Regions from separate parts of the Ensifer sp. ENS06 genome, predicted to be linked through region 1. Evidence: riboswitches for the same ligand, from Rfam matches in the RefSeq annotation. Region 1 holds a riboswitch; each other region holds the start of a gene.
What was found. A riboswitch is a leader RNA that binds a small molecule or an ion and turns the genes downstream of it on or off. The one in region 1 is predicted to bind cobalamin.
Positions count from the first base shown of each region.

Region 2: another riboswitch for cobalamin. It lies ahead of IB279_RS04435 (aromatic ring-hydroxylating dioxygenase subunit alpha); the one in region 1 lies ahead of bluB (5,6-dimethylbenzimidazole synthase).
Region 3: another riboswitch for cobalamin. It lies ahead of IB279_RS34305 (acyl-CoA thioesterase); the one in region 1 lies ahead of bluB (5,6-dimethylbenzimidazole synthase).

Region 1 is NZ_JACVBC010000002.1:147,006-150,277, reverse strand. Features, by position in the region: gene IB279_RS09820 (phytanoyl-CoA dioxygenase family protein) at 1-58, shown strand, start outside; gene IB279_RS09815 (SDR family oxidoreductase) at 147-959, shown strand; cobalamin riboswitch at 1,057-1,269, shown strand; gene bluB (5,6-dimethylbenzimidazole synthase) at 1,315-2,010, shown strand; gene IB279_RS09805 (DUF2865 domain-containing protein) at 2,023-3,093, opposite strand; gene IB279_RS09800 (acyl-homoserine-lactone synthase) at 3,258-3,272, opposite strand, start outside.
Region 2 is NZ_JACVBC010000001.1:898,597-901,868, forward strand. Features, by position in the region: gene IB279_RS04425 (L-threonylcarbamoyladenylate synthase) at 1-692, opposite strand, end outside; gene IB279_RS04430 (DUF6656 family protein) at 770-1,369, opposite strand; cobalamin riboswitch at 1,687-1,888, shown strand; gene IB279_RS04435 (aromatic ring-hydroxylating dioxygenase subunit alpha) at 1,992-3,236, shown strand; gene IB279_RS04440 (hybrid-cluster NAD(P)-dependent oxidoreductase) at 3,238-3,272, shown strand, end outside.
Region 3 is NZ_JACVBC010000019.1:107,756-111,027, forward strand. Features, by position in the region: gene IB279_RS34295 (methionine synthase) at 1-301, opposite strand, end outside; gene IB279_RS34300 (DUF1852 domain-containing protein) at 329-1,312, opposite strand; cobalamin riboswitch at 1,667-1,873, shown strand; gene IB279_RS34305 (acyl-CoA thioesterase) at 1,961-2,809, shown strand; gene IB279_RS34310 (LysR family transcriptional regulator) at 2,812-3,272, shown strand, end outside.

The sequences.
Region 1 (3,272 bases):
GGGCGAACAAGAGTTTCTCTCGGTGCTGGAGGCGCAGGCGAAGCGCAAGCTGAGCTGACGAGCGAGTTACAATTTGACAGGCTCCCGGTGTGTTTTAGCCGGGAGCCGCAGCCGTTTCAAACGATCATTTCCGAGGGAGGAATTCGATGAGTGGACAATTGCAAGGCAAGATCGCCATCGTCACCGGTGGTACGCAGGGACTGGGCGCGACGATTGCTGGCCTTTTCGCCGAGCGCGGCGCTGAAGGCATCGTCATCTGCGGCCGCAACGCCGCCAAGGGGCGGGCGAAGGCCGAGCAGATCGGCAAGTCAAGCGGTGCGAAAGTTGTCTATGTCGAGGCCGATCTTGAAAAAGTAGAGGACGCCCGCAAGGTGGTCGCCGCTTGCGACGCGGAATTCGGCCGGGTCGATGCGCTGGTCAACGCCGCAGCTATCACCGACCGTGGCACGATCCTCGACACCACGCCCGAACTCTTCGACCGCATGTTCGCGATCAATGTGCGCGCGCCGTTCTTCCTGATGCAGGAGGCGGTGAAGATCATGCGGCGGGAGAAGACCGAGGGCACGATCGTCAACATCGGCTCTATGTCGGCGATGGCCGGCCAGCCGTTCATTGCCGCCTATTGTTCGTCGAAAGGCGCCCTCGAAACGCTGACCAAAAACACGGCTTATGCGCTTCTTCGCAACCGCATTCGCGTCAACGGGCTGAATATCGGCTGGATGGCGTCCGAAGGCGAAGACCGCATCCAGCGCGAGTTTCATGGCGCGGCGGCCGATTGGCTCGAAAAGGCGGCGGCCGGCCAGCCTTTCGGTCGGCTCGTCGATCCGGCCGAAGTGGCGCGGGCCTGCGCCTATCTGTCGTCGGCCGAGTCCGGGCTGATGACCGGATCGGTGATTTGCTTCGATCAGTCGGTCTGGGGCGCCTATGACGGTTCGCCACATCCGGTCGCTCCGCTTTGAGGTGGAGGTAAACGACTAAGCTCGACAGTAGCCGGCGGAAAGTGGCGTGCCATGTCCCGGCCGGGTTGGCGCCGCTTGTCTTTCTCAAACGGCTGTGCACTTAGTGCCGTCGTCAGGTGCCCGCGAAAGCGGGAGAATCGGGAATCCGGTGTCATTCCGGAACGTGCCCAACGCTGTGACGGGGACGATCGCGTCTAAGAGAGCCTTGAATTGATTCAAGGTTTTGCCACTGGATCTTCAAGCGATCTGGGAAGGCGAGGTGATCGGTTGAACCGAAGTCAGAAGACCGGCCTGGCGAGATAGACCGAACCCCGCGTGGACGGCGGGAGGTTTTCGCATTGTTGGGGATCGAACGATGCTGACTGAACCGAAGGGCGGCCTTGCGGCTGCCGGCGCCTTTTCGTTGCCAGAGCGGGAGGCCGTCTACCGTGCCATCGAGACACGTCGCGACGTGCGCGATGAATTCCTGCCCGCGCCATTGCCGGATGATCTGATCTTGCGCCTGCTGGCCGCTGCGCACAGCGCCCCGTCCGTGGGCTTCATGCAGCCGTGGAACTTCGTGCTGGTGCGGGCGGAAGAAACGCGTGAGCGCGTCTGGCATGCGTTTCGCCGCGCCAATGACGAGGCCGCGCTGATGTTCGAGGCGGAACAACAGGCCAAGTACCGTGCGCTGAAGCTGGAAGGCATCCGCAAGGCGCCGCTCAGCATCTGTGTCACCTGCGACCGCACGCGCGGCGGTGCCGTCGTACTCGGGCGCACCCACAATCCGCAGATGGACGTCTATTCCACCGTCTGCGCCGTGCAAAACCTCTGGCTTGCGGCGCGGGCCGAAGGGGTGGGCGTCGGCTGGGTGAGCATTTTCCACGAGGCCGAGATCAAGGCGATTCTCGGCATCCCAGATCATATCGAGATCGTTGCCTGGCTCTGCCTCGGCTATGTCGATCGCCTCTATCAGCAGCCGGAACTCGCCGTGAAGGGCTGGCGCCAGCGCCTGCCGCTCGACGAGCTGGTTTTCGAAGACGGATGGGGACGCAGCAAGGAGAAGGCGTAAGGCCTCGTCCGATCAATTCTGGACCGGCTGATAGGCCGGTCCCTTCGGATGCTTGAGGTCGATGGCGGTTTCTTCCTGCGGCAGGTAGGTCGGGCCGACGACGCGAACCTTGTTCTTCGACGGATCGTAAGGCCGCTCTTCGGCCGGCGCCTTGGCGGTATTGCTCGCCGCTTCCGGCTTCTTGGTCTCGATGACGATGATCGACGACTGGTCGTCACCGATCTTCGTTCCGTTTGCCTTCGGTGTGGTCGAGGCGGTCTGGGGTATCTGGCAGCCGCACTGGCCGGGTTTTCCGACAGCGCGGGTGCGATAGGCAAAGGCGTTGGGCATTTCGGTATAGGGACGGCCGGTCACGGCCGAGACCATCTTGTCGCTCTCTTCCGTGTTGAGGTCGTGAAAATAGAGCTCGGTCTCAGCCCCCGGGCAGCGCGCCCGACAGGCCTGCTCGTCGCGCGGGAAATCGGCCGGCGTCGCATCTGAAGAAACCGGGAAAAAGGCGCCGTCGCAGGTGCGCACGCACATGGTTCTGAGCGTGCCGCTATAGTAGCGCTCCTGCGGCGCGTAGCCGTCTTCGCCGCGGCCGAGCATCGGGCCGTAGGCGTCTTCCGGCGGCAGGTCGGCAACGATGTTGCGGTGGCTTTCCGGCACGTCCGGTTCCACGCTTGCGAACTCCTCGCGGTCGCCATAGCAACCGTTGATCTCCAGCGCGGCGAGGATGCGGCGCCGGCTGTCGTCGCTGCCGCCGGCGACGATCTGCTCGCGCTCGGACTTCAGCATGCGCAGATTGTCTTCCATCTCGGCGATCAGGCTGTTGAGGCCGTAGCAGGTGTCGGGGTCGCCGCCGTCGAAGCCAATGGCGTTGCCGCCACCGCAACCCGCGCGGCGGCGGTCGTTCTTTGCCCGCCGCAGCTCGATATTCTGCCGCGAGATCGCGCTTGCGTAGTCGCGCGCATCGGCATTGCTGGCGACGTAGTCAGGCAGTTGCGCGAGCCGCGCGTTCAGTCGGTCGCAGGCCGTCGATGCCAGTGACGGACCGGCACCGATCATAACCAGAGGCACAAGGGCCGCAGCGACGTGTTTCATGCGCGTGAACACGGGCGAAAGTCTCTTCCTGTTGCCAGGTCGGCGCCGACCTTCTGCGGGTGGCTGCCAGCGGCATTCCTGTTTCGCCTCCATCATAGAGCTTGTCGTTGATCGTGCAACGACAAGCGACGGTTTGCGTTAACAGCGCAGATCGACTGACGCGCTTAGGCGGCGCGGGC
Region 2 (3,272 bases), on a different contig from region 1:
TAGTGCGAGGCGAGCATGCCCGGCGCCTCGATCGTCGCTCCCGCCGTCTCCGGCCGGGTCACCGGACGGCCAAGCAGGCGTTCGATCTCGGCGGCATCGAGTCCACCCGGCCGAAGCAACCGGATCTCGTCGCCGTCTACCTTGATGATCGTCGACTCAAGGCCGATTTGGGCCTGGCCGGCGTCGAGGATCAGCTTCAGTTTTTCGCCGAGATCGGCTTCCACATGGACCGCACTGGTCGGGCTGATCTTGCCCGACGTATTGGCACTGGGCGCGGCCAGTGGTCGCCCGAAGTGGGCGATTACCCGGCGCGAGAAACCGTCGGGCATGCGGATACCGAGCGTGTCGAGGCCGGCGGACGCCAGCGCATGAACCGTGCTGTCGGCGCGCTGCCGAAGGATCAGCGTCAGCGGGCCGGGCCAGAAGGCTTCGGCCAGCTGCCTCGAAATCGGATCGAAATGCACATGGGCTTCGGCCATCGCCATGTCGGAAACATGCGAGATCAGCGGATTGAAGCGCGGGCGCCCCTTCATCTCGTAGATGCGACTGATCGCATCGGGATTGGTAGCATCGGCGGCAAGGCCGTAGACGGTCTCGGTCGGAATCGCGACCGGCTCGCCTTCGGCAAGAACGGCGCAGGCGCGCGCGATCGCGCGGTCCGGTTCTCTATCCGTGTCGATGATCTCAGCCATGCCGTTTCCTTTCCGACGCTTCCTTAACGGACGCACCGGAAAAACAGAACGATTTTCTTTGAAGGAACCGGTTCGGCTCAGAGGCTGCGAATGATGCGACGCAACGCGTCATCCTTGGCGCCAAGCATCAGTACGTTTTTCAGCGCGACCTTGGGATCATCCGTGCGAAACAGCAGCCCGTTGTCACGAAAGTTGCGGTTGATGACCATTTGCCCGGCTTCGGCGCCCGGTTCGATGGCGACGGCGAAGTACATGCGTGAATAGCCGGGCTGGATACTCTCGAAAAAATGCGTCTCGTCGCCCAGGTTGCAGAAGAAGTTGGCGAAGTAGAAGGACCAGGTGATGTCCTTGGAGGGAGTAACCGGCGTACGCGCCGCCGTCACGTGACAGTAGCCGAGATGCGGCCGGCCGACGAGAGTGCGGTGGAAGATCATCTTCGGGAACTGGATCGAGGTGTGGAACCCGTTGATCCGCTTATGGGTCGTGTCGCCGGCGGTGCTGAGCTTCTTGCCCGTCCTGTCTGCGACTTCCTCATAGCTCAAATACCGGCGTTCGCTCGGCAACCATTGCCTGCGGTTGATCCGGCCGGTGCGCAGGAATTCGGTATGAACCGCCACCTTCGGCGGGATTGTCGGCAGCTTCTCGGCTGCCGCGTCGTAGTATCTCAACTTTGCCATGATCGTCAGCGCGCCATCTGCCTGCCTGCAGGACCTCTCTCGTCCGCCGGCTAGGCTAGCGGCTCATGGTTAATGAATGATTTCCCCCTGGCTGCATCATTAGCGTTCTCTATCTGACGCGATGTCGCAAACGGGCGAAGCCCTCCCGCATCTGCGCCGACCGCGCCGCAAAAGTCGGCAAATGCCCAAGATGTGATCTATCTATATGTTTGCAATGTAAAAATTCTAAGACGGTGGCCTTTTGTGGCGGTTTTTTCCGTGTCGTCATTCTGGAATTGGATGTCGCTATCGGGCAGCTGCCAAGGCGACTTCCGCGATTACATATCCTTACTCAAGGTGCCGTCTTCGAAGGGAAGATGGAGAATTGGGAAGCCGGTCAAATCCCGGCGCTGCCCCCGCAACGGTGGTGGAGCGAAAGCCTCGGCAAAGGCCACTGGACGGTTCGTCCGGGAAGGCGCCGGGCAGGTCCGAAAGGACGGCTCCTGAGCCCGGAAACCAGCCTTGACGGACATAACCGTAACGGGTTGCGGCGGGCAGCCGGATCGGAGCCTCAAACGCATGGGTGTGCGCCCGTGCGGGTTCCTGTCCTGCCTCTCCGAAACATGGCGCATGAGGACAGGACATGGACACCAGAAACGATATGCTTCGAAAGCTGAAGGGCAGGCGGGACGGCTACAGCCTCGACCGGGCCTTTTACATCGATCCCGATTACTACAGGCAGGATCTGGAAAACATCTGGTACAAGGATTGGCTGTTTATCGGCCATGACTGCGAGATCCCGCGGGCCGGCAATTACTTCACCGTCCAGGTCGGCGACTACCCCGTTGTCATCACCCGCGACCGCCAGGGCGCCATCCGGGCGCTGCACAATTCCTGCCGCCACCGCGGCTCGCGCGTCTGCACGCAGGCGAAAGGCTCGTCGGCAAAGCTTGTCTGTCCCTATCACCAGTGGACCTACGAACTCGACGGCTCGCTGCTCTTCGCCCGGCAGATGGGAGAGGATTTCGACAAGGCCGCCCACAGTCTGAAGCCGATCCATTGCGAAACGGTCGGCGGCTACATCTTCATCAACCTGTCGGAAAAGCCGATGGATTTCACGGCGTTCCGCGACATGGCCTTGCCGTATCTCGCGCCGCATCGGCTCGGCGAAACCAAGGTCGCGTTCGAAAGCACCATCATCGAGAAGGGCAACTGGAAGCTCGTCTGGGAAAACAACCGCGAATGCTACCATTGCGCCGCCAATCATCCGGAACTCTGCCGCACCTATCCTGAGGCGCCGACGGCGACCGGGGTGCAGGGCGCCAAGGATGATCCTGTGATCGCCGAACATTGGGCGAAGTGCGAGGCCGAGGGCCTGCCGAGCGAATTTAAGATGTCGCCGACCGGTCAGTTCCGCGCCGCCCGCATGCCGCTTGTCGACAATGCCGAAAGCTACACCATGTCGGGCGCCCGCGCCGTCAGGCGGGCCCTGTCCGCCGACGTCTCCCAGAGCCAGATCGGCACGCTCTTGATGTTCCACTATCCCACCACCTGGAACCATGTGCTCGCCGACCACGCCATCACCTTCCGGGTGCTGCCGCTCGGGCCCGAACTGACGCAGGTGACGACGAAGTGGCTCGTCAACAAGGATGCGGTCGAAGGCGTCGACTACAATCTAGATGAACTGACGCATGTCTGGACCGAGACCAACGACCAGGACCGTCAGATCGTCGAGGAAAATGCCTTCGGCATCCGCTCACCGGCCTATGAGCCCGGTCCCTATTCGCCCGAGCACGAGGGTGGCGTGATGCAGTTCGTCGAGTGGTACTGCAAGTTCATGGAGCAGCGCCTTGCCGGCGACGCGGCTCCGCTTTCAAGGGTCGCCTGACATGCAGATGGCCTCTTCGTTTCACCATTTCGACGC
Region 3 (3,272 bases), on a different contig from region 1:
CTGTCGGAACACTCGCGTCATAGCGATCCCGGATTCTGACGGTCTCGCGTTTTTCAAAATCAACTCCGTCGAGGTGCTCGATGAACGTCGTGACGAAATGCTGGCGCGTTTGCTCACCATCACTGACGATATCGATGCCTGCCCGCTGCTGATCGTCCAGCGCCAAACGCAGAGCGTCCCGCTTTCCCTCGATCAATTCCTCATCGTGCAATTTCCAGGGTGACCAGAGTTTCTCGGGTTGTGCAAGCCAAGAGGGTTTCGGCAAGCTGCCGGCGGTAGACGTGGGCAACAGTGTTTTCATGATATAGGACCTTGTATTTCTGGTTCGTCAGGGAACGTGTTTGGCAGACCATTGCTCAAGAATTGACTTGTACGGCTTGATGAAGTGCTCCTCAGCAAACGTTCCCTGCTCAACAGCCAGCCGGCTCCGTTCCTCGCGATCGTAGACAATTCGAGTCAGTGAATAATCCTGATGCTTAAGACTTGGCTGATAGCAGGCCCCTGCAGCGGAATTGGCGTTGTAAATCTCGGGCCGGTAAATCTTCTGAAAAGTCTCCATCGTGCTGATGGTGCTGATGAGCTCAAGATTGGTATAGTCATCAAGCAGATCGCCGAGAAAATAAAACGCAAAAGGCGCAACGCTATTCGGCGGCATGAAAAATCGGACCTGCAACCCCATTTTTTGGAAGTAGAGATCTGTCGAAGACAATTCATCCTGTTGGTATTCTAAGCCTAATACAGGATGATGATTTCCACTTCGACGATATGTCTTGCTGCTCGAGGCACTCAGGCAGATGACCGGGGGCTTATGAAAATGCTCTTTGTAAGCATTGGACTTCAGGAAAGACTTGAATAGGTTTCCATGCAAGTCGCCAAAATTCTCTGGCGTGCTGAATCCGGGGCGATCCTTATTGTACTTTGGCAGCACAACACTGAAGTCGTAATCTCGGACGTATGAGGAAAAATTATTCCCTACGATGCCCTCAATGCGTTCGCCTGTCTTCTGATCGACAATATTCGTTTTCAGGATTTCAATCAGGGGAAAGGCATCATTGCTGCCTTCAGCACCGACATTCATCTCAACCGAAATGATTTCGAGTTCGACAGAATAGCGATCGCCTTCTGGGTTATCCCAATGCGCCAGAGCGTTGAAACGATTGTCAATCATCTTCAAGGCGTTGCGGAGGTTCTCCTGGCGGTTCTCCCCCCTGGCCAAGTTAGCAAAATTCGTCGTAATTCGCGTATTCTCTGACGGGCAATAGTCCTCATCAAAAGAAATTCTCTTTATATTGAAATTAAAATCTCTAATCATTGCGATCGTTCGTCCTAATCTCGAGATAAATCCTGAATTTATTGACGTCAGGACGCACCGGATGGCATTTTCCATTGTTTCAGTCGACGGCCTTTAACTGTCCATGCTTCAGAGCGGTGCGCGTTTTATGCCTGAGAGGTCGATCGAACAAAAATGGTATTATCTCACGGAAGCATGAGCCGTGTTCATGATTTAAGAGATAGCCTGCTACGAAACCCGGGATGTCGGTATCTTGCGAGCCTCACCGTGATGAGCCGAATGCTAGCGATCATGAGCCATACCTCGGCCGAGACAGTAACCGCCACTTCCGGCACAAACCAATGATAGACGCCTTGACCACCTCAGCGACATACGACATTGGTTCGTTATCGTGGTTCTGCGGACGAAAGTCCGGAGCTAAGAGGGAATTCGGTCATGGCTTTATTGCCTGAAGCCGAAGCTGCCCCCGCAACTGTAAACGGCGAGCGAAAGTCCATCCATGTCACTGAGGCAAGCCTCGGGAAGACGGACCAGAGCGACGACCCGTAAGCCAGGAGACCTGCCGCGATAGATAACGTCCACGGGCGGGGTGTCCCGGAGTGCCGCTTTCGCGATGGGCATTCCCGTGCCGTCGTCTCTGCGTCATGCCGCCGCTCCTGCCGCAACCTGATGGCAGCGCCGATGACAGAGACCGCGACGATAGAAAAACCCGCCCAGCATGGCTCTATAACCAGTCTCATCGATATCGTCTTTCCCGGAGACACCAACCACCACGGCACCCTCTTCGGGGGAACCGGGCTCGCTCTCATGGATCGCGTTGCCTTTATCGCGGCTACCCGTTTCGGACGGGCGCCATTCGTGACCGCCTCTTGCGAGCGCATTGATTTCCGGCAGCCTGCCCGCATCGGGCATATCGTCGAATTCACGGCCAAACCAGTCAAGGCCGGCCGCCGTTCCCTGACGGTCGAGGTCGAAGTGGTTGCGGAAACCGTTGTCGGTCGTCAGCGGCACACCTGTACGCGCGGCATCTTCCATATGGTCGCCATTCCGAAGGGCGAGTACGCCGCAAGCTATGCTTTGCCCGAACTCGTTGTCACGGAAACCCCGAACATCAAGGATATCGTTGCCATGGTTGAGATCGTCTTCCCGGATCAGGCAAATAGTGTCGGCCGGATGTTCGGCGGCGAAGCGATCTCTTACATGACCAAAGCCGCATTCGTTGCAGCGTCGCGCTACTCCGGCAAGCTCGTGGCACTGGCCTCATCCGAGCGTATCGACTTTGCGAGGGCAGTTGAGATCGGGGAAATCGTCGAGGCAGAGGCACGCGTCGAGCGCGTTGGCCGCAGTTCTATGTCCATCGAAACGAAACTCTGGTCCGAAAATCTGCTGACGGGCGAGAGACATATTACGGCCACGGGACATTTTACCATGGTCGCGATCGACACGGACCACCGGCCGGTTCCTGTCGGCGATGGTGCCCCTGTAGACGTTGTTCCTTGTCACCATGGGCGGGCATAGCCATGTTGGACAGGCAACATTTATCGATTTTGCGTGAAGTCGACCGCTTGGGCAGCCTGACTGCTGCTGCTGAGCGGCTGAACGTCTCCCAGTCCGCTCTCAGCCACACGATCCGCAAGCTGGAAGAGCGCTATGGCGTGGCGATGTGGGAGAAGGACGGTCGCAACCTTCGTCTCACCGAGGTCGGTCGCTACATCGTAACGCTGGCACAGCGCGTTTTGCCCCAAATCGAAAGGGCTGAGGACGTCCTGTCGGATTATCGCCACGGCCAGCGAGGCTCGCTGAAAATCGGCATGGAATGCCATCCTTGCCACCAGTGGCTGATGGGCGTTACAAAGCCCTATCTCATGGAATGGCCGGATGTTGGTCTGGAACTGACGACATCATTCGCGTTCGGCGGCGTGGCGGCGCTGACGGGATACGAGATCGATATCCTGATCACGCCGGATCCGATCGAGATGCC